4 regions of the Streptomyces albireticuli genome follow, and region 1 is predicted to be linked to each of the others. Evidence: riboswitches for the same ligand, from Rfam matches in the RefSeq annotation. Region 1 holds a riboswitch; each other region holds the start of a gene.
The links. A riboswitch is a leader RNA that binds a small molecule or an ion and turns the genes downstream of it on or off. The one in region 1 is predicted to bind cobalamin.
Positions count from the first base shown of each region.

Region 2: it holds a riboswitch for cobalamin, as region 1 does, so the genes downstream of both, metE (5-methyltetrahydropteroyltriglutamate--homocysteine S-methyltransferase) here and SMD11_RS23485 (prenyltransferase/squalene oxidase repeat-containing protein) in region 1, are expected to answer to the same signal.
Region 3: it holds a riboswitch for cobalamin, as region 1 does, so the genes downstream of both, SMD11_RS04215 (HoxN/HupN/NixA family nickel/cobalt transporter) here and SMD11_RS23485 (prenyltransferase/squalene oxidase repeat-containing protein) in region 1, are expected to answer to the same signal.
Region 4: it holds a riboswitch for cobalamin, as region 1 does, so the genes downstream of both, SMD11_RS11350 (ribonucleoside-diphosphate reductase subunit alpha) here and SMD11_RS23485 (prenyltransferase/squalene oxidase repeat-containing protein) in region 1, are expected to answer to the same signal.

Region 1 is NZ_CP021744.1:5,427,771-5,433,122, reverse strand. It holds gene lanKC (class III lanthionine synthetase LanKC) at 1-288, opposite strand, end outside; gene SMD11_RS23500 (ferredoxin) at 563-796, opposite strand; gene SMD11_RS23495 (aldehyde dehydrogenase) at 796-2,256, opposite strand; gene SMD11_RS23490 (MBL fold metallo-hydrolase) at 2,520-3,557, shown strand; cobalamin riboswitch at 3,565-3,686, shown strand; gene SMD11_RS23485 (prenyltransferase/squalene oxidase repeat-containing protein) at 3,894-5,162, shown strand; gene SMD11_RS23480 (SCO2322 family protein) at 5,159-5,352, shown strand, end outside.
Region 2 is NZ_CP021744.1:7,287,479-7,292,830, forward strand. It holds gene SMD11_RS31320 (GNAT family N-acetyltransferase) at 1-13, shown strand, start outside; gene metE (5-methyltetrahydropteroyltriglutamate--homocysteine S-methyltransferase) at 276-2,597, opposite strand; cobalamin riboswitch at 2,781-2,965, opposite strand; gene SMD11_RS31330 (3-hydroxybutyryl-CoA dehydrogenase) at 3,133-4,002, opposite strand; gene aceB (malate synthase A) at 3,999-5,352, opposite strand, start outside.
Region 3 is NZ_CP021744.1:966,967-972,318, reverse strand. It holds gene SMD11_RS04220 (FAD-dependent monooxygenase) at 65-1,294, shown strand; cobalamin riboswitch at 1,396-1,613, shown strand; gene SMD11_RS04215 (HoxN/HupN/NixA family nickel/cobalt transporter) at 1,643-2,782, shown strand; gene SMD11_RS04210 (nitroreductase/quinone reductase family protein) at 2,866-3,780, opposite strand; gene SMD11_RS36795 (hypothetical protein) at 4,124-4,258, opposite strand; gene SMD11_RS04205 (sensor histidine kinase) at 4,508-5,352, opposite strand, start outside.
Region 4 is NZ_CP021744.1:2,722,837-2,728,188, forward strand. It holds gene mctP (monocarboxylate uptake permease MctP) at 1-1,301, shown strand, start outside; cobalamin riboswitch at 1,497-1,638, shown strand; gene SMD11_RS11350 (ribonucleoside-diphosphate reductase subunit alpha) at 1,795-4,173, shown strand; gene SMD11_RS11355 (ribonucleotide-diphosphate reductase subunit beta) at 4,173-5,186, shown strand; gene SMD11_RS11360 (hypothetical protein) at 5,260-5,352, opposite strand, start outside.

The sequences.
Region 1 (5,352 bases):
CCAGACGGCGGCGGCGGTCTTCTCCGCGCTCGCGGCCGTCGCCGACACGTGGATCTTCCAGCCCTGGGGCGGCTGCCCGGGGCGCGGGGCGCCGTCGGCGTCCACGGGCGTGAGGTGCAGCCAGTCGCCGGTGCGGGAGGTGTGCCAGCCGGCGGGCACCGGGCGGCGGGCGGTCTCGTAGAACCCGCCACCGGCCTCCGGCGCGCCGCCGGCCGGGAGGGACAGACGGTCCGGGGTCTCGTAGAAGTGCCTGTCCGCCAGGCAGTAGACCTCGTACCGCTTGTCCATCGGTTCCCCCCTCGGCTCCGTTGCGTCGAGATTTCCACGCCGTTGAGAGGCGAACCAGTCACACATGTCATGAACAGGCAGTGCGGAACGCATGAGTAACCAGGCGCGGACGGATCCGTCCCAGGTCAGCGGCCCACCACCCGCCGACGGGCCACCGGGCCGGTCCCGCGCGGATCACCGGACGGCCCCGAAGCCGGTCGCCGGACGGCCGCGCGCGGATCACGGGGCCGGCGGCGCCCGGCCGCCGCCCCGCCCCCGTTCGGCACCCCACCCGTCACTCCGGCGGCGGGAACACCGCCTCCCCCGTGTCCGCGAGTGCGATCGCGATCGCCTCGACCGGGCACATCTCCGCCGCCTCACGCACCCGTTCGGACTCCCCCCTCGCGCCCGGCACCGGGTGGGACCTGCGCGCCGGATCGAGCCGGAAGGCCTCGGGGGCGAGGCCGGCGCACAGCCCCGAGCCGACGCACACGCGCCGGTCCACCGTGACGCGCCAGCGCTCGGCCATCAGCCCTCCCCGTGCCCGGCGGGCAGGTGGATCATCTTGTGCTCCTGGTACTCGGCGAAGCCCTCGGGGCCGAACTCCCGGCCCAGGCCGGAGTTCTTGTAGCCGCCGAAGGGGCCGAGCATGTCGAGGCTGAAGGTGTTCACCGAGTACGTTCCGGTGCGCACCCGGCGCGCGATGTCCAGGCCGTGCTCGACGTCGCGGGTCCAGACGCTGCCGGAGAGCCCGTAGTCGGAGTCGTCGGCGATCCGGACGGCCTCCTCCTCCGTGTCGTAGGGCAGCAGGCAGATGACCGGCCCGAAGATCTCCTCGCGGGCGATCCGCATGGTGTTGCCGACGTCGCCGAACAGCGTGGGCTCGACGTACCAGCCGGTGTCGAGCCCGGCCGGGCGGCCGCCGCCCGCGAGCACCTTGGCGCCCTCGCGCCGCCCGAGCGCGATGTAGTCCAGCGAGCGCCGCCGCTGCCGCTCCGCGACCAGCGGCCCGACCTGGGTGGCCGGGTCGAGGGGGTCGCCGACGACGAGGGCGCGGGCCGCGGCCGCGAACCGCTCGGCGAGCTCGTCGTAGTGGACGCGCGGGGCGAGGATGCGGGTCTGCGCGACGCAGGCCTGGCCGTTGTTCATCCAGGCGCTCGGCACGATGCCGGCGACGGCCGCGTCCAGGTCGGCGTCGGGCAGGACGACGGCCGCGGACTTGCCGCCCAGCTCCAGCGTGACCCGGGTGAGGTGGCGGGAGGCGACCTCCATGACGCGCTTGCCGGCCGCGACCGAGCCGGTGAAGGAGACCTTGTCGACGCCGGGGTGCCCGACCAGGTACTCGCCGGTCTCCGGTCCGGCGGGCAGGATCGACAGCACGCCCTCCGGCAGCCCGGCCGCGGCGACGATCTCGGCGAGCAGATACGCGTCCAGGGGCGTCTCCGGCGACGGCTTGAGGATCACGGAGCAGCCCGCCAGCAGGGCGGGCGCCAGCTTGGCCGCGGCCACGAACTGCGGCACGTTCCAGGGGACGACCGCCGCGACCACCCCGACCGGCTCGCGCCGCACCACCAGCGGCCCGAGGACGCCGCCGCGCCGCTCCTCGTAAGGGATGTCGCGCGCGACACCGATGGCGCAGTCCCACACCATCATCGCGCCGAGCGCCTGCGCGAGGACGCTCCAGGAGTAGGGGGAGCCGTTCTCGGCGGAGATGGTCCGGGCGAGCTCCTCGTGGCGGGCGGCGATCCCGTCCTTGATCCGGGTGACGACCTCGATCCGCCCGGCCAGCGGCAGGCCGGCCCAGACGCCGGAGTCGAAGGACGCCCGGGCGGCGGCCACGGCCCGGTCGACGTCCTCGAAGCCGGCGTGCGGTACGCGTCCGATGACGCGCTCGGTGTGCGGCGAGACGACGTCGATGGTGTCCCGGCCGGCCGGGTCGGTCATGGCGCCGCCGATGAACAGCTGCCCGTACTCGATGAGTTCGCCCATTGCCCGGTGCCTCCCACGGGCGGGCGGTGCGCCCGCCCAGTAGATCCGACGCGGCTCGGCGCCGGCCCCGACGCCGATCTGACGCAGCATCAGAACTGATAGCAGTTCTCGTTATAGTGGGCAATGGCCGCCGTGCGGCGGTGACGGGGGAGGTGCCCATGGCGCACGTGCCGGACGTACCGCGCACACCCGCGACGCCAGGACCACCCGGGCCGCCCGGGACACCGGGGCCGCCCGGAACGCCCGCCCCGCCCCCACCCCCGGTGACCGACCACGGCGGCGGCGTGTGGTCCGTCCCCGTCCCGATCCCCGGCAACCCCCTCGGCCACACGCTCGTCCACCTCCTGGACACCGGCCGCGGCCCGGTCCTCGTCGACACCGGCTGGGACGACCCCGCCTCCTGGGACGCCCTCACCGCGGGCCTGGCCGCCTGCGGCACGTCCGTGGCGGCGCTGCACGGCGTCCTCGTCACCCACCACCACCCGGACCACCACGGCCTGTCGGGCCGGGTGCGCGAGGCCTCCGGCGCCTGGATCGCGATGCACCCCGCCGACACGGAGCTGGTCCGCCACCTGCGCGGGACGCCGCCCGGCGGCTGGATCGACCTGCTCGCCGGGAAGCTGACGGCGGCCGGCGCGCCCGCCGGGCACGTGGCGCGGCTGGAGGCGGCGCGGGCCGCCGCCCGGGAACTGCCCGGGCGGCGGGCGGCGCTGCCGGACCGCGAGCTCGTCCACGGCGAGCTGCTCGACCTGCCCGGCCGCCGGCTGCGCGCCGTCTGGACCCCGGGGCACACCCCCGGCCACGTCTGCCTGCACCTGGAGGAGGCCCATCCGCACGGCGGCGCGGGCAACGGCCGGCTCTTCTCCGGCGACCACCTGCTGCCGGGGATCACCCCGCACGTGGGCCTCTACGAGATCTACGAGCCCGCCCGCGCCCCCGGCGAGGGCCCCGCCGACCCGCTCGGCGACTACCTCTCCTCCCTCGCGCGCGTCGCCGCCCTGGACCCCGCCGAAGTGCTCCCCGCCCACCAGCACGCCTTCACCGACGCCCCCGGCCGGGTGCGGGAGCTCCTCGCCCACCACCGCGCCCGGCTCGCCGAGCTCCGCGCGCTGCTGGGCACGCCCCGGACGCTGTGGCAGCTCACCGCGTCCATGGCGTGGAACCGCCCCTGGGACCGGATCCCGTACGCCTCCCGGAACATCGCCGTCGCCGAGGCCGAGGCGCACCTGCGCCACCTCGTCGCGCGGCGGCAGGCCGAGGCCGTGCCGGGCAGCCACCCGGTCGCATACGTGGCGGTATGAGCACGGTGTAAAGGGACGGCTAAAGTGTGCGTGACAACTTCATCCCGCCGCGGAACGGGGAAAGACCGGTGCGAATCCGGCGCTGACCCGCAACCGTGACCACGGCCCGCCCCCGCGGCCGGCCGTGCGAGCCGGACCACCCGGTCCCTGGCGGCAAGGCTTCCGGAGCCGGTCGCGCCGCCCGTCGGCGCCGCCCGGCCCACCGGCACCGTCGAGGTATACGGAGCCGCGCCCGGTGCCACCGCGCGGACCTCGCGGCGGAGCTGCCGTGCGGGGCTGCGCACCCTCCCTGGCGGGCCGGCCACCGCAGTGACACCCACCGAGAGGCACCGACCCATGGCCCCCTCCCTCGCCGTCCCCGCGCGCCGTGGCGCCGCGGCCCTGGCCGCCGCCGCCGTGCTGAGCGCGGCCATGGCTCCCGCCGCCTTCGCCGACGCGTCCCCGTCGCCGAAGTCCGGGCTGTACGGCACGACCGACCCGAAGTTCGACGGTGTCTTCCGGCAGTCCCTGGCCTTCGTGGCGCAGGACGCGGTGGGGGTCAGGCCCGCGAAGTCCGCGGTCGACTGGCTGACCGGGCAGCAGTGCGCGGACGGTGCCTTCCCCGGCTACCGCGCGGACACCTCGAAGGCGTGCGACCCGCAGAAGGAGGAGTTCACCGACGCGACGGCCGCCGCCGTGCAGGGTCTGGTGGCCGCCGGCGGGCAGGGCGACGCGGTGAAGAAGGGCCTCGACTGGCTCAAGGCCCACCAGAACGCCGACGGCGGCTGGGGCTACCAGGCCGGCAGCCCCAGCGACGCCAACTCCACCTCCATCGCCGTCGGCGCGTTCGCCGCCGCCGGGCAGGACGCGGCGAAGGCCGCCGTCAAGGACGGCAAGAACCCGGTCGACGCCCTGCTCACCTTCCAGCTCGGCTGCGACGCCAAGGAGGAGGAGCGCGGCGCCTTCTCGTACCTGAAGGACAAGGACGGGCTGCGCGCCGACAACCTCGCCAGCGCGGCCGCGGGTCTGGCCACCCGGGGTAAGGGCTTCCTGGTCGACCCGGTGAAGAAGGACGCCGACGCGCCGGTGAAGCCGCTGTCCTGCGAGGGCGACGACAGCGCCCGGCCGAAGGACGCCGCCGCGGCGGCCGAGGCCGTGGACGGCTACCTCACGGCGGTGCTCGACAAGAACGGCGGCTACCTCCTGCCGTCCATGCCCGGCGCCCCGGCCAAGCCCGACCAGGGCAACACCGCCGACGCCGTCATCGCACTGGCCGCCGGCGGCCACCGTACGGCCGCCGAGAAGCCGCTGAAGTGGCTCGCGTCCAAGGAGAGCGGCACGGCCGCCTGGGCCGACAAGAACCCGGGCAAGCTCGCCAAGCTGGTGCTCGCCGCGCACGCGGCCGGCGCCGACCCGCGCTCCTTCGGCGGCGCCGACCTGGTCGCGCAGCTGAACGCGACGGGCCCGGCCCCGGAGGCCGCGGAGTCGGCCGGGGAGAAGAAGGACGACGAGAAGAAGGACGACGACGGGGGCTTCGGCACCTGGTGGATCGTCGGGATCTTCTTCGTCGCCAGCGTCGGCGCGGGCTTCCTGATCAGCGGCCGCAAGAAGAAGCAGCAGCTGTGACGCGGGGACGCGGCGCGCGCGCCCTCGGCACGCTGCTCCTCGCCGGGCTGCTCGCGGCGCTCGGCGCCGCGCCCGCCCAGGCGGCGGGCTACCGCTACTGGTCGTTCTGGGAGAGCTCCGGCGACGGCTGGGCGTACGCCACGCAGGGCCCGTCCACGGCGCGGCCCGGCGACGGCTCCGTCATCGGCTT
Region 2 (5,352 bases), 1.9 Mb from region 1:
GGAGCTGGGGTAGGGGGCGGGGCAGCGGGGGACGGGTGCCGCTGCGCGGGGCTTTTCCCCAGCCCCGCCCCTTCCCGAACCGGGGCTCCGCCCCGGACCCCGGTCCTCAAGCTCCCCCAGCTACCGCTGGGAGGTGCCCCCAGACGGGCTGAAAATCAGCCCGTCCGGCGCTTGAGGACACCGCGCGTCAGCGCGGAACCGGGGGCCCGGGGGCGAAGCCCCCGGTTACGGGAAGGGGCGGGGTGGGGAACAAGCCCGCCGCAGGCGCCCCGCCCTCAGGACGTCGTCGGCAGCCCGTCACGGACCTGCCGCGCCGCCGCCACCAGGTTCTCCAAGGACTCCCGCACCTCCGGCCACCCCCGCGTCTTCAGGCCGCAGTCCGGGTTCACCCACAGCCGCTCCGCCGGGATGGCCTCCAGGCCCTTGCGCAGCAGGGCCGCCGCCTCCGCCGTGCCGGGGACGCGGGGCGAGTGGATGTCGTAGACGCCCGGGCCGACCTCGCGCGGGTAGCCGGCCGTGGCGAGTTCGCCGGCGACCTGCATGTGGGAGCGGGCGGCCTCCAGGCTGATGACGTCGGCGTCGAGGTCGTCGATGGCCTGGAGGATGTCGCCGAACTCCGCGTAGCACATGTGGGTGTGGATCTGGACGTCCGGGCCGACGCCGGACGTGCTCAGGCGGAAGGCCTCCGTGGCCCAGGCCAGGTACGCGGCGTGGTCCGCCGAGCGCAGCGGCAGCGTCTCGCGCAGCGCCGGCTCGTCGACCTGGATCACCGGGCTGCCCGCGGCCGCGAGGTCGCCGACCTCGTCCCGCAGGGCGAGCGCGACCTGGCGGGCGGTCTCGCCGAGCGGCTGGTCGTCGCGGACGAAGGACCAGGCGAGCATGGTGACGGGCCCGGTGAGCATGCCCTTCACGGGGCGGTCGGTCAGCGACTGGGCGAAGGACGTCCAGCGCACGGTCATCGGCTCCGGGCGGGAGATGTCCCCGGCGAGGATCGGCGGCCGGACGTAGCGGGTGCCGTACGACTGGACCCAGCCGTGCTGGGTGGCGAGGTAGCCGGTGAGCCGCTCGGCGAAGTACTGCACCATGTCGTTGCGCTCGGGCTCGCCGTGCACCAGGACGTCGATGCCGGTCTTCTCCTGGAAGGAGACGACCTCACGGATCTCGTCCTCGATCCGGCGCTCGTACGCGGCAGTGTCGATCCGGCCGGCCCGCAGACCGGCGCGGGCGGCGCGCAGCTCGCCCGTCTGCGGGAAGGAGCCGATCGTGGTCGTGGGCAGCAGCGGCAGGCCGAGACGGGCGCGCTGGGCGGCGGCCCGCTCGGCGTACGGCAGGGAGCGCCGGGCGTCGGCGTCGGTCACCGCGGCGGTGCGGGCCCGCACCGCCGGGTCGTGGGTGAGCGCGGAACCGGCCCGGGAGGCCAGGTCGGCGCGGTTGGCGGCGAGTTCCGCCGCGATGGCGCCGGTGCCCTTGGCGAGGCCCCGGGCCAGGGTGACGATCTCCGCGGTCTTCTGCCGGGCGAAGGCCAGCCAGCGGGCGATCTGGGGGTCGACGTCGCGCTCGGCGGCGGCGTCCAGGGGGACGTGCAGCAGCGAGCAGGAGGCCGCGACGTCCACCCGGCCGGCGAGGCCGAGGAGCGTGGCGAGGGTGGCGAGGGACGCCGTGAGGTCGTTGATCCAGACGTTGCGGCCGTCGACGACGCCCGCGACGAGCCGCTTGCCGGGCAGACCGCCGGCCGCCGCGAGGTCGTCGAGGTTGGCGGCGGCGGGGCCGGTCAGGTCGAGGGCGAGCCCCTCGACCGGCGCCTTGGCCAGCACCGGCAGGGCCGCGCCGAGCCGGTCGAAGTAGGAGGCGACCAGGAGCTTCGGCCGGTCGGTGAGCCCGCCCAGGTCCCGGTAGGCGCGCGCGGTGGCGTTGAGCTCGGCCGGGGTGCGGTCCTGGACGAGCGCCGGCTCGTCCAGCTGGACCCACTCCGCGCCGGCGGCCCGCAGGTCGGCGAGCACCTCGGCGTAGACGGGCAGCAGCCGGTCCAGGAGCGTCAGCGGGTCGAAGCCGGCCGCGACGCCCGGCGCGGGCTTGGCCAGCAGGAGGTAGGTGACCGGACCGACGAGGACGGGGCGCGCGGTCAGGCCCAGGGCGGCGGCCTCCGCGAACTCGGCGACCTGCCGGGTGGAGTCGGCCGTGAAGACGGTGTCCGGGCCCAGTTCGGGGACGAGGTAGTGGTAGTTGGTGTCGAACCACTTGGTCATCTCCAGCGGCGCCACGTCCTGGGTGCCGCGGGCCATCGCGAAGTAGCCGTCCAGGGCGTCCGCCTCGACGGCGGCGCGGTGCCGGGCGGGGATCGCGCCCACCATGACGCTGGTGTCCAGGACGTGGTCGTAGTACGAGAAGTCGCCGGTCGGCACCTCGTCGACGCCGGCCTCGGCGAGCCGGCGCCAGGCCGTGGCGCGCAACCCGGCTGCCGTACGGCGCAGTTCGGCGGCGTCGACACGGCCTTTCCAATAACCTTCGACGGCCTTCTTCAGTTCCCGGTTCTGGCCCTGGCGGGGGTAGCCGTACACGGTGGCCCGTGCTGCCGCGGCTGCGGACTTGCTGGTCACGGAACTCTCCTTCGCGAGCTTCTTCCGATACGACCCCGGGGACGGGGTGAGGGCGCGAAGGGACGGCGAACCGGGCGGGACCACGACGACGGAGGGAAACCGCCGTGTGCGACCGCCTGATATGTGCGCCGACCCGCCCTCGAGGTCACCGGGATCTCCGCGCGCGTCCGTGCGCGCGGGCAGTGGCAGGTCTTCGGACTCGCGGGCACGTCTCGTGGGACACGAGGCTCCTACTGGCCGTCGCTTCCCGGCCCTCGTCGGGCCAGTGCTGATGACGGCGGTCGTTCCCGCTCACCGCTGCGGGGCAGTCCCGGATTCCCACCGGGTTCCCTCTTGCGACGCGCCTGCCTGGCGGGCAGGGCGAACCAGCTGCACCGTCAGCCTAGGCGCTGGGCCCGGCCCCTGACAGCCCCGTCCACCCACCGGATGGTGATCTGGGACACGTGGCGGGCCGCCGGCGCGGGCCGGAAGGCGGCGGCGGCCGCCGACCCGGCGCCGCCGCCCCCCGGCGGTGACCCGGGCCCCTCAGCCCGGGTCAGTCTCTGTCGTACCGGTGGAACCCCCGGCCCGACTTCCGTCCGAGCAGCCCGGCCTCGACCATCCGCCGGAGCAGCGGCGGCGGGGCGTACAGGGGCTCCTTGAACTCGTCGTAGAGGGACTGGGCGATGGCGGCGACCGTGTCGAGGCCGATGAGATCGGCCAGTCTGAGCGGCCCCATCGGGTGCGCACAGCCCAGCTCCATGCCCTCGTCGACGTCCGTGGCGGACGCGAAGCCGGACTCCGCCATCCGCACGGCCGCCAGGAGGTAGGGGATGAGCAGCGCGTTGACGACGAACCCGGCCCGGTCCTGGGACCGGATCGCCGTCTTGCCCAGGGTCGCGGTCGCGAACTCCTCGGCCAGGGCGGCCGCCTCGGCGCTCGTGTGCAGCGAGGTGACGATCTCCACCAGCGGCATCACGGGCACCGGGTTGAAGAAGTGCAGGCCCAGCACCCGGTCGGCGCGCCGGGTCGCCGTGCCGAGCCGCATCACGGGGATCGAGGAGGTGTTGGAGGCGAGCACCGCCGCCGGATCCTCGACGATCTTGTCGAGGGCGCCGAAGACGCGGGTCTTGGTCTCCGCGTCCTCGACGACGGCCTCGATGACGAGCTGACGGTCGGCCAGGTCGTCGAGGTCCCCGGTGAAGACCATCCGGGCCAGCGCGTCCTCGGCGGCGGACCGGTCGGTCTTGCCGCGTTCGACGGCCCGCTCCAGGGACCGGGTGACCCGTTCGCGCGCCCGCCGGGCCGCGGGGCCGTCGGCCTCGCAGAGCACGGTGTCGAGGCCGGCCCGCGCGCACACCTCGGCGATCCCGGCGCCCATCTGGCCGCCGCCGACCACCCCGGCCCTGCCGAAGCGCGCGCTCATGAGCGCACCGCCGGGCGGCGCACCAGGTGCCGGGTGTAGGCGTCGGTGGTGAAGAAGCCGGGGAGTTCGCCGGAGAGGGCCGTACGGACGAAGACGTCGCGCGCCTGCCCGGCGAGGGCCCGTGGGTCGTCCGCCGCCAGCGCCGCCGTCTCCTCGTCGAGCACCGTGAGCACCTCCGCGCGGTCGATCACGCCGTGCCGCAGCCACTGCCAGATCCGGCAGCGGGCGATCTCCGCGGTGGCCGCGTCCTCCATCAGCCCGTACAGCGCGACCGCGCCGCTGCCGCGCAGCCAGGCGTCGAAGTAGCGCAGCGCCACGGCGATGTCGGCACGGACGCCGGACGGGGTGGGCGGGCCGCCGGTGCGGTGCACGGCGAGCAGGTCGGCCGCCGTCACCTCCACGTCGGCGCGGGTCCGCTCGATCTGGTGCGGCCGGCCGTCGAGCACGGAGTCGAAGACCTCGCGGCAGACGGGCACCAGCCCGGGGTGGGCGACCCAGGAGCCGTCGAAGCCGTCCTCCGCCTCGCGCTCCTTGTCGAGTCTGACGGTCGCCAGCGCGGCCTCGTCGGCGCGCGCGCCCCGGCCGGGGATCTGGGCGGCCATCCCGCCGATGGCGTGCGCGCCCCGCCGGTGGCAGGTGCGGACCAGCAGCTCGGTGTACGCCCGGAGGAAGGGCGCGGTCATGGTGACGCGCGTCCGGTCGGGGAGGACGAAGTCGGGGCGGTGCGCGAAGTTCTTGATGACGCTGAAGAGGTAGTCCCAGCGCCCGGCGTTGAGGCCCGCGCTGTGCTCGCGCAGCTCGTGGAGGATCTCCTCCATCTCGAACGCCGCCGTGACGGTCTCGATCAGGACCGTGGCCCGGACGGTGCCGCGCGGGATGCCGAGGAGCCCCTGGGCGAGCAGGAAGACGTCGTTCCAGAGGCGGGCCTCCAGGTGGTTCTCCAGCTTGGGGAGGTAGAAGTACGGCCCGGAGCCCGCGTCGATCCGCCGCTGCGCGCAGTGGAAGAAGTACAGGCCGAAGTCGACGAGGGAGGCGGCCACGGGGCGCCCGTCGATCAGTAGGTGCTTCTCGGTGAGGTGCCAGCCGCGGGGGCGTACGACGAGGGTGGCGAGGCGCTCGCCGAGCCGGTACTCCTTGCCGCCGGGCGTGGTGAAGTCGATCCGCCGCCGGACGGCGTCCAGCAGGTTGAGCTGGCCGCCGATGATGTTCTCCCAGGTGGGGGAGGTGGCGTCCTCGAAGTCCGCCATCCATACCCGTGCGCCGGAGTTGAGGGCGTTGACGGTCATCCGCCGCTCGGGCGGGCCGGTGATCTCCACCCGGCGGTCGGTGAGCCCCGGCGCCGGCGGGGCC
Region 3 (5,352 bases), 4.5 Mb from region 1:
TCCGACTCCGAGGGAGCGCGGGCGAACGCGCGGAACCGGGGAACGGGGCGTCGAGAGGGCGGACATGCGGGTGCGTGGATCACGGGTGGCCGTCGTCGGCGGGTCGGTCGCGGGGTGCGCCACCGCGCTCGCCGCGGCGCGGGCCGGAGCCGGCGAGGTCGTGGTGTACGAGCGGGCGGCCGGCGGCCTCCAGGACCGGGGCGTCGGCCTCGCCGTCCACGACGACCGCTACGCCGAGCTGGCGGCGGCCGGGCACCTGGGGCCGGACGTGCCCTGGCGGCGGCTGACCCGGCGCCCCTGGATCGTGCGGGACGGCGGCGCGCCCGCCGGACGGGCGGTGGGCGTGCTGCCGTTCCCCTTCCGCTCGTACAACTGGGGATCGCTCTGGCGGGAGTTACGGGCGGGGCTGCCCGCCTCCGTCGGCTACGTCCAGGGCGCGGCCGTCGAGCGGGTGCTGCCCGGACCGGACGGCGCCGCGCTGCGGTTCGCCGACGGGCGCACCGAGCGCTTCGACCTGGTCGTCGGCGCCGACGGCTACCGCTCGGCCGTCCGGGCCGCGACCCGGGCGGCCACCGTGCCCGCGTACGCCGGCTATCTGGCCTGGCGCGGCACCCTGCCGGTGGAGCTGCTGCCCGGCCCCCACGACGCCTGGCCCGAGCACGACGCCGCGACCGTCGTCTTCCCCGGCGGCCATATGATCGTCTACCGCATCCCCGGCCCGGGCGGCCGGGGCACCTCCGCGAACTGGGTCTTCTACACCGCGCCGCCCGCCTCCGTCGGCCCGGCCCTCCGGGACGCCACCAGCCTGCCCGCCGGCACGGTCACCGACGAGCTGGTCTCCCACCACGCGGCGGTCGTCGAGGAGCGCTTCCCGCCGTACTGGCAGGAGGTCGTCCGGCGCACGCCCCGGTCCGGCACGTACGTCCAGCCGATCTACGACCTGGCCGTGCCGCACTACGGCGAGGGCCGGCTCGTCCTCGCCGGGGACGCGGCCGCCGTCGCCCGCCCGCACTCCGGCAGCGGCGCCGTGAAGGCCCTCCAGGACGCCGCGGTGCTGGAGCGGGTGCTGCGCGAGGAGCCGGACCTGGACGCCGCGGTCCGTGCCTACGACGCCGAACGGTCGCCCACCGGCCGGGCCGTGGTCGGCGTCGGCCGCCGGCTCGGCCGCGCGCAGGTGCAGGCCACCCCCGACTGGGCGGCCATGGACCAGGAGGCAGTCGACACCTGGTGGCGCACGGCGGCCGACGGCGGCCGGGGCTTCGGCGGGCAGGCCCTGACGGGGCCTCGGGAGTGACCCGGAAGGCGCGTTCCGGAGTGCGTCCGGCGACGGGGCGGGGCGCTTATTGCACATCTATGGCAACTGCCACATCCTTGCCACAAGCGCCGGTCGGAGCGCTATGGTGGCCCGGCCGTGGTGTTCGGGAAGACCGGTGACAGGCCCTCGTGGCCCGAGTCCGGAGCGGCCCTCGCCACTGTGATCGGGGAGTTCCCGTTCCGTTCCGCGCGCCGCCACGGCGCGCGGAGCCACTGGCCGCAGCCCGCGGCCGGGAAGGCAGGGGCGGGCGCGCGCGAACCCGTAAGCCAGGAGACCGGCCACGGCATCACGCGATGATCCACGAGGTGCTTGGAGCGTTCACCCCCGATGACCCTGCCCACCGACGCCCCCGGCGCCGCCCCCACCGAAGCCCCCGGCGGCGCGCTGCCCGCCTTCCGGTGGCGCCGCCAGGACACCGTACGCACCGCCGGCCTGCTGGCGGTCGTCGCCGCCCTGCACGTCGTCGCGTTCGGCGTCCTCTATCTGCTCGTCGTCCCCGACCACTACACCGTGGGCTCCAAGGTCTACGGGGTCGGCCTCGGCATCACGGCCTACACCCTCGGCATGCGGCACGCCTTCGACGCCGACCACATCGCCGCCATCGACAACACCACCCGCAAGCTGATGGCCGACGGCAAGCGCCCGGTCTCGGTCGGCTTCTGGTTCGCGCTCGGCCACTCCAGCGTCGTGGTGGCCATGGCGGCCCTGGTCGCGGGCGGCACCCAGGCCGCGGGGACCCTCCTCGACGAGGAGTCCACCACGCACCAGACCCTCGGCGTGGTCGGCACCACCGTCTCCGGCGGCTTCCTCTACCTCATCGCCGCCCTCAACCTCGTCGCCCTCGCGGGCATCCTGCGCATCTTCCGCGCCATGCGCGAGGGCCGCTACGACGAGCGGGAACTGGAGCGCCACCTCGACTCGCGCGGCTTCATGAACCGGATCCTCGGCCGCTTCACCCGCTCCATCACCCGCCCCGGCCAGATGTACCCGCTGGGCTTCCTCTTCGGCCTCGGCTTCGACACCGCCACCGAGGTCACCCTCATGGTGATGGCGGGCAGCGGCGCCGCCGCCGGCCTGCCCTGGTACGCGATCCTGTGCCTGCCGCTGCTGTTCGCCGCCGGCATGAGCCTCTTCGACACCCTCGACGGCACGTTCATGAACTTCGCCTACCAGTGGGCGTTCTCCAACCCCGTCCGCAAGGTCTACTACAACCTCACCATCACCGGACTGTCGATCGCCGTCGCCTTCCTCATCGGCACCATCGAGCTGGTGAGCGTCCTGCACGAGAAGCTCGGCCTCGACGACGCGCTGACCGGCTGGATCGCCGGCCTGAACCTCGACAACGTCGGCTTCGTGATCGTCGGCCTGTTCGTGGTCGTGTGGGCGGCGGCGCTGGCGTACTGGCGCTTCGGCAAGGTCGAACAGCGCTGGGCGGCGCGCACGTCGACCGCGGCGCCCAAGGGCTGAGGGGCGCACGACGCGGAGGGGCCGGGAGGAGCCCCGGTGCGTAGCGGGCGGGGCGCCGGGGAAGGCGCCCCGCCCGTCACCGCCTAGGCCGCCGCACCCCGCCCCGGCGGGAACGGCACGGCGGCCAGCACCGGGAGCAGCCACTCCTCCTCGTGGTCCAGATGGGCCGTCAGCTCCGCCACCATCCGCGCCAGTTCCGCCCGGAACCGCACGGGATCCGCCGCTCCGATGTCCCCCAGCAGCGCCAGCAGCTCGTCCTTGACACGCGCCACCGTCCGGTGTTCCTCCCGGAGCCGGCCGAGCGCGTCACGCAGTCGCGGGTGGTGCTCCGCGAGCGCGGGGAAGACATGGGCGTCCTCGCCCGTGTGATGGAACGTCAGGGTCCCGCAGAACGCCAGGCAGTGCTGCCTGATCTGCATGCCCAGCCCCGGCGCCGGCGGTTCGCCGGGGCCCCGGTGGGCCGCGACCGCCGCCAGATGGGCGTCGGTCTCGGCGAATACGTGCTTCAGCTGCGCGCGCAGCCAGGTGTGGACCTCCAGGAGCTTGTCGGCGAGGGTGACGACCTCGCGGGGGCCTCCCGCGTCCGCGTGCTCGGCGCGCTCCAGTGCCACGACGGGCAGGAGGCGGGAGGTCCGCTCCTGGTATGCGGCGTAGCCGGGCTCGGCCCGGGTCACCCGCGCGAACAGCCGGTCGCGCCGGGCGCCCTCGGCGGGGACCGCGACGGCCTCGAACTCCTCGGTGCCCAGCTCCACCCGCACCAGGGGATGGGCGAGCAGGTTGTGGTACCAGGCGGGGTGGGCGGGGGCGCCGAGGTTGGAGCCGACGACCAGCAGGAGCCCCTCGTGGCGGACGTAGCCGAGGGGAGTGGTGTGCGAGGCGCCCGATCGCGCGCCGGTGGTGGTCAGCAGCAGGAGGTCACCGCCCTCGAAGGGGCCGCCGACCTTTCCTCCGTTGGCGCGGAACTCCTCGATGACGGACTGGTTGAACGATATGGGCATGACGGTGTGGGCTCTCCGGAGCGGGTACGTGAGCCGCGGTCGATCGCGGCGAAGTGATGGTGAAGAGCGCGACGGGGCGCGCCGAGGCGCGGCGGCGTGCGGAAAGAGGCACGCGGCGGCGCCGTACGGTCAGGCGCTGCCTGTGAAGTGAGAACTCATGGGAAGACCCTTTGAGGAAAGGTGTCTCGCCCGATCGCCGGCCTGCCCACTGCTCTTCGGCCGGCGTCACGCGGACACGCGCCCCATTAGAGCCATGTGCCGGTGCTCATGTCAATGCGGATGAGGCGCCTCCGCGTCGCTGCCGGCACCCCTGCGCGTCCGGCGCCGCCGCCCGTTCCGCCGCTCAGCGGGGGAGGGCGGCCGCCTCGCTCCCCTCGGCCGCGCTCGCGGGAAAAGGCTGGTCGTGACCGGCGGTGGGGGAGGCGCACACCCCGAACCAGGCGGCGACCCCGAGGACGACTGCGACGAAGCGGCGCATGCGAAGTTCCTTCCGGTGCGGGAGAGTCGGCGCGAGCGGGCGGCTCGGCGGCCGGGTCGCCCGAGGGCTTCCCAGCCGCCGGGACGCGCATGCGGTACTCACCCGAACGGGGGCGGCGGGCGGGGTCCGTGCCCTACGTTCAGGTGAACTCCGGTGGGTTTCCCGGCCCTTGGGTGAGTGGGCGGGGCTCAGCCGCCGGGTGTGTCCTGCGGTGCCCGAGCGGCCCGCGGGCGGGTGTCCGGGCGTTCGTCACGGCGACGCGGCCGGCAGCACGACCTCGAAGCGGCAGCCCCCGGGCACGTTCCGGACCGCCGCCCGGCCCGCGTGGGCCTCGACGATGCCGCGGACGATCGCCAGGCCCAGCCCCGCCCCCGCCGGAGGCGTCCGCGCCTCCGAACCGCGCCAGCCGGTGTCGAAGACGCGCGGCAGGTCCTCCTCCGGGATGCCGCCGCAGCCGTCCGTGACGGACAGGACGACCGTGTCCGCGTCGCGGCGCGCCGCCACGGCGACCGTGCCGTCGGCGGGGGTGCGGCGGATGGCGTTGACGAGGAGGTTGCCCAGTACGCGCGTCATCTCCTTCCCGTCCACTTCGACCGGCACCGGGTCCACCCGGTCCCCGACGAGCCGGACGCCGTGCTCGCGCGCCAGCGGCCCCGCGCCGGCGAGGGCGTCGCCCACCAGGTCGTACACCGACATCCGGCTGGGGGTGAGCGGCAGCGCCCCCGCGTGGATGCGGGAGAGCTCGAAGAGGTCCCCGACCATGGAGTTGAGCCGGTCGACCTCGGTGCGGATCTGCCGGAAGTAGCGCGGGGGATCCTCGGCGACGCCGTCCTCCAGCGCCTCCGACATCGCGCGGAGCCCGGCCAGCGGGGTCCGCAGGTCGTGCGAGATCCAGGCGACGAGCTCGCGCCGGGACGTCTCCAGCGCCTGCTCGCGCTCCCGTGACCGCGCGAGCTTCTCGCTCGTCGCCGCGAGCTCACGGCCGAGCGCGGCCAGTTCCGCCGTCGCGTCGCCGGCGGGGGCCGCGAAGCTGCCGTCGTCGCCGAAGGACCGCGCGGCGAGGGTCAGGGCGTTGCTGCGGGCCACCACCCACC
Region 4 (5,352 bases), 2.7 Mb from region 1:
AGCACGGCTACGTGACCTCCTCGGACTTCGTCCGCGGCCGGTTCGGGTCCAAGGGCCTGTCGCTGGCGCTCGCGCTCACCGGCATCCTCGCGACGATGCCCTACATCGCCCTCCAGCTCGTCGGCATCCAGGCGGTGCTGGACGTCCTCGGCGTGGGCGGCGGCTCGAACTGGTTCATGAAGGACCTGCCGCTGCTGATCGCGTTCGGTGTGCTCGCGGCGTACACCTACTCCTCCGGGCTGCGGGCCCCGGCGCTGATCGCGTTCGTCAAGGACGCCCTCATCTACATCGTGATCATCGTCGCGATCATCTACATCCCGATCCGGCTGGGCGGCTTCGACCACATCTTCAGCGCGGCGGGCGACGCCTTCGCCGTCAAGAACCCGGAGACGGGCAAGCCGCGCGGCTCCCTGGTGAGCGGGCCGGACGCGCAGTGGGCGTACGCGACGCTCGCGCTGGGCTCCGCGATGGCGCTCTTCCTCTATCCCCACTCGGTGACGGCGGTTCTCTCCAGCAAAGGCCGCAACGTCATCCGCCGGAACACCACGATCCTGCCGCTGTACTCGCTGATGCTCGGGCTGCTGGCGATGCTCGGCTTCATGGCGATCGCCGCCGGGATCAAGGTCAAGAACGGGCAGCTCGCCATCCCCCAGCTGTTCGAGGACATGTTCCCGGACTGGTTCACGGGCGTGGCCTTCGCCGCCATCGGCATCGGCGCCCTGGTGCCGGCCGCGATCATGTCCATCGCGGCGGCGAACCTTTTCACCCGCAACATCTACAAGGACTTCATCAAGCCGGACGCCTCGCCCGAGCACGAGGCGAAGGTCTCCAAGCTCGCCTCGCTCCTGGTGAAGGTCGGCGCGCTGGTGTTCGTCCTGACCATGGACAAGACGGTCGCGATCAATTTCCAGCTGCTGGGTGGCATCTGGATCCTCCAGACCGTGCCCGCCCTCGTGGGCGGCCTCTTCACCCGCTGGTTCCACCGCTGGGCGCTGCTCGGCGGCTGGGTGGCCGGCATGGCCTACGGCACCTGGCGGGCGTACGACACGCCGAGCGCCACCCAGGATCATTTCGGCAATACCAACCTCATCCCCCTTATCGGGGAAAAGGGCTATATCGGGCTGACCGCCTTCGTGCTCAATGTGATCGTGGTCATCGTCCTGACCTTCGCCCTCAGGGCCCTCGGCGCGCCCGACGGCGTGGACGAGACCAAGGCCGCGGACTACACCGCGGACGCCGGCGACCCGGGCGTCCGGCAGGAGCTCCCGCCGGCCACCGCGGGTGCCCCGGGCGGCCACTAGGAGCCCCCAGGAAGGCCCGCCCGGACCAGGCCGGTCCGGCGCCCCCGGCCGGGGCCCGCAGGGCCGCCGCACCCCCTCGCAGGGGCGCGGCGGCCCTCTCTCGTGCCCGGCGCCAAGGCCCGGAATCCTGGGCCCTGTTAGCACATTCCGACCCGCGCGATTACCGCGTGACACAAGATGTGGTGGTGCGTGCGACGGCCAGCACTAGATGTATGCTCGTCCTCGCTGTCGTCGCAGGGGAATCCGGTGGAAATCCGGAACTGTCCCGCAACGGTGCATGTATGCCGTAATGACGCATGCAGGAGTCCGAGTACCTGCCGACAGCACGCCCACCGCCGAGCCCCCGCTCGTCACCGGGCGTTTTGCATTCGTCCGGGCCTCGCGGGTTGGGTCGATGGACGCTTACGAGCATGCCCTGGTGCTGTCAGGCATGCCCGTACGCGCCCGTCGCGCGCCACCCGCCCGGCCCCCTGCCGAGCGAGGGAGAGCCTCAGTGACCATCGCGCCCGCCGATCCGGTCTCAGCGTCCGCGGAAGCGACCGGCGGCCCCGGGACCGCGCTGCTGCGCACCCTGACCGACCTCACCGCCGATCTGCCCGCCACCGACCCCGGAAAGGTCGCCGCCGCCGCGCTGCGCGGCCGCCACCCGGGTTCGGACGAGGCCGAGCTGCGGTCCCTGGCCACCGAGGCCGCGGCCGGCCTGATCTCCGAGGAGCCCCAGTACTCCCGGCTCGCCGCCCGGCTGCTCACCCGCGCGATCGCCGACGAGGCGGCCGGGCAGGGCGCGACCTCCTTCTCCGCCTCCGTCGAGGTGGGTCACCGCGAGGGCCTGATCGCCGACGAGACGGCCGCCTTCGTGCGCGCCCACGCCGCGCGCCTGGACGCCCTCGTCGAGCGGGCGATGGCCGACGGCGCGGACGACCGCTTCGGCTACTTCGGCCTGCGCACCCTGCACAGCCGCTACCTGCTGCGCCACCCGATCACCCGGCAGGTCGTCGAGACCCCGCAGCACTTCCTGCTGCGCGTGGCCTGCGGCCTGGCCGAGGACCACTCGGAGCGCGCCCTGGACGACGTGGCCGAGCTGTACGGGCTGACCAGCACCCTCTCGTACCTCCCCTCCTCCCCCACGCTCTTCAACTCCGGCACCCGCCACCCGCAGATGTCGTCCTGCTACCTGCTGGACTCCCCGCTGGACGAGCTGGACTCGATCTACGACCGCTACCACCAGGTGGCCCGGCTGTCGAAGCACGCCGGCGGCATCGGCCTGTCGTACTCGCGCATCCGCTCCCGCGGCTCGCTGATCCGCGGCACCAACGGCCACTCCAACGGCATCGTGCCGTTCCTGCGCACGCTCGACGCCTCCGTCGCCGCGGTCAACCAGGGCGGCCGGCGCAAGGGCGCGGCCTGCGTCTACCTGGAGACCTGGCACGCGGACATCGAGGAGTTCCTGGAGCTCCGCGACAACACCGGTGAGGAGGCCCGCCGCACGCACAACCTCAACACCGCGCACTGGATCCCGGACGAGTTCATGCGCCGCGTCGAGGCCGACGCCGACTGGTCGCTGTTCTCCCCGGCCGACACGCCCGAGCTGGTCGACCTGTGGGGCGACGAGTTCGACGCCGCTTACCGCAAGGCCGAGGCCGACGGCAAGGCCGTCAAGACCATCCCGGCCCGCGTGCTGTACTCCCGGATGATGCGCACCCTCGCGCAGACCGGCAACGGCTGGATGACCTTCAAGGACGCGTCCAACCGCACCGCGAACCAGACGGCCGAGCCCGGCAAGGTCGTACACTCCTCGAACCTCTGCACCGAGATCCTGGAGGTCACCGACGACGGCGAGACCGCCGTCTGCAACCTCGGCTCGGTCAACCTCGCCGCCCACCTGGGCACCGACGGCGACATGGACTGGGAGAAGCTCGACCGTACGGTCCGTACGGCCGTGACGTTCCTCGACCGCGTCGTGGACATCAACTTCTACCCGACCGAGCAGGCCGGCAACTCCAACAGCCGCTGGCGCCCGGTGGGCCTGGGCCTCATGGGTCTCCAGGACGTCTTCTTCCGGCTGCGCCTGCCCTTCGACTCCGCCGAGGCGAAGGAGCTGTCCACCCGGATCTCCGAGCGCATCATGCTCGCGGCGTACGAGGCCTCCGCCGACCTCGCCGAGCGGCACGGCCCGCACCCGGCCTGGTCCGCGACCCGCACCGCGCGCGGCGTGCTGCACCCGGACCACTACCCGAACGCCGAGCAGCGCTGGGCCGACCGCTGGGGCGCCCTGCGCGCCCGCATCGCCCAGGTCGGCATGCGCAACTCGCTGCTGCTGGCCATCGCGCCGACGGCCACCATCGCCTCCATCGCGGGCGTGTACGAGTGCATCGAGCCGCAGGTCTCCAACCTCTTCAAGCGCGAGACCCTCAGCGGTGAGTTCCTCCAGGTCAACACCTACCTGGTGGAGGACCTGAAGAAGCTCGGCGTCTGGGACCGCACCACGCGGGACGCGATGACCGACGCCAACGGCTCGATCCAGGACATGAACTGGATCCCGCAGGAGGTGCGCGACCTCTACCGCACCGCCTGGGAGATCCCGCAGCGCGCCCTGATCGACATGGCCGCGGCCCGTACGCCGTACCTGGACCAGAGCCAGTCGCTGAACCTCTTCATGGCCTCGCCGACCATCGGCAAGCTCAGCTCGATGTACGCGTACGCCTGGAAGCAGGGCATCAAGACGACGTACTACCTGCGCTCGCGCCCGGCGACCCGGATCGCCCGCTCGGCCTCGGCCGCCGCCACCATCCCCGTCCAGCAGGTCACCCCGGACGCCGACGCCGTCGCCTGCTCCCTTGAGAACCCCGAGTCCTGCGAGGCCTGCCAGTAATGTCGTCCGAACAGAAGAACCTGCTCGACCCGGGCTTCGAGCTGACGCTGCGCCCGATGCGGTACCCGGACTTCTACGACCGCTACCGCGACGCGATCAAGAACACCTGGACCGTCGAGGAGGTCGACCTCCACTCGGACGTCGCCGACCTCGCCAAGCTGTCCCCGGGTGAGCAGCACATGATCGGCCGTCTCGTCGCGTTCTTCGCGACCGGCGACTCGATCGTGGCGAACAACCTCGTGCTGACGCTGTACAAGCACATCAACTCCCCCGAGGCGCGGCTGTACCTGTCGCGGCAGCTGTTCGAGGAGGCCGTGCACGTCCAGTTCTATCTGACGCTGCTCGACACCTACCTCCCCGACCCGGAGGACCGCGCCGCCGCCTTCGACGCGGTCGAGAACATCCCCTCGATCCGCGAGAAGGCCCAGTTCTGCTTCAAGTGGATCAACGAGGTCGAGAAGCTGGAGCGGCTGGAGACGAAGGCCGACCGCCGTCGCTTCCTGCTCAACCTGATCTGCTTCGCGGCCTGCATCGAGGGCCTGTTCTTCTACGGCGCCTTCGCCTACGTGTACTGGTTCCGCAGCCGCGGCCTGCTGCACGGCCTGGCGACCGGCACCAACTGGGTCTTCCGCGACGAGTCCATGCACATGGACTTCGCGTTCTCCGTCGTGGACACCGTCCGCGAGGAGGAGCCGGACCTGTTCGACGACGAGCTCCAGCAGCAGGTCACCGACATGCTCAAGGAGGCCGTCGAGTGCGAGCTCCAGTTCGCCCGCGACCTGTGCGGTGAGGGCCTGCCGGGCATGAACACCGACTCCATGCGCGAGTACCTCCAGTGCGTCGCCGACCAGCGTCTCCAGCGCCTGGGCATCGCCCCGGTGTTCGGCTCGGAGAACCCTTTCTCCTTCATGGAGCTCCAGAACGTCCAGGAGCTGACCAACTTCTTCGAGCGCCGCGCGTCCGCGTACCAGGTGGCGGTCGAGGGTTCGGTGGGCTTCGACGAGGAGTTCTAGACCTCGCGAGCCCCGGTACCGAGGCCCGTCCCCTTCCCAGGGGGCGGGCCTCGGCCCGTTTCTCCCGCTCCGGTCAGCGGCCGAGCCTGGCGAGGGCCGTGGCCGTCGTCTTCTTGAAGGCGGGGACGGGCGCGTCGGCCCAGCGGCCCATCCGGCCCCAGTGGAC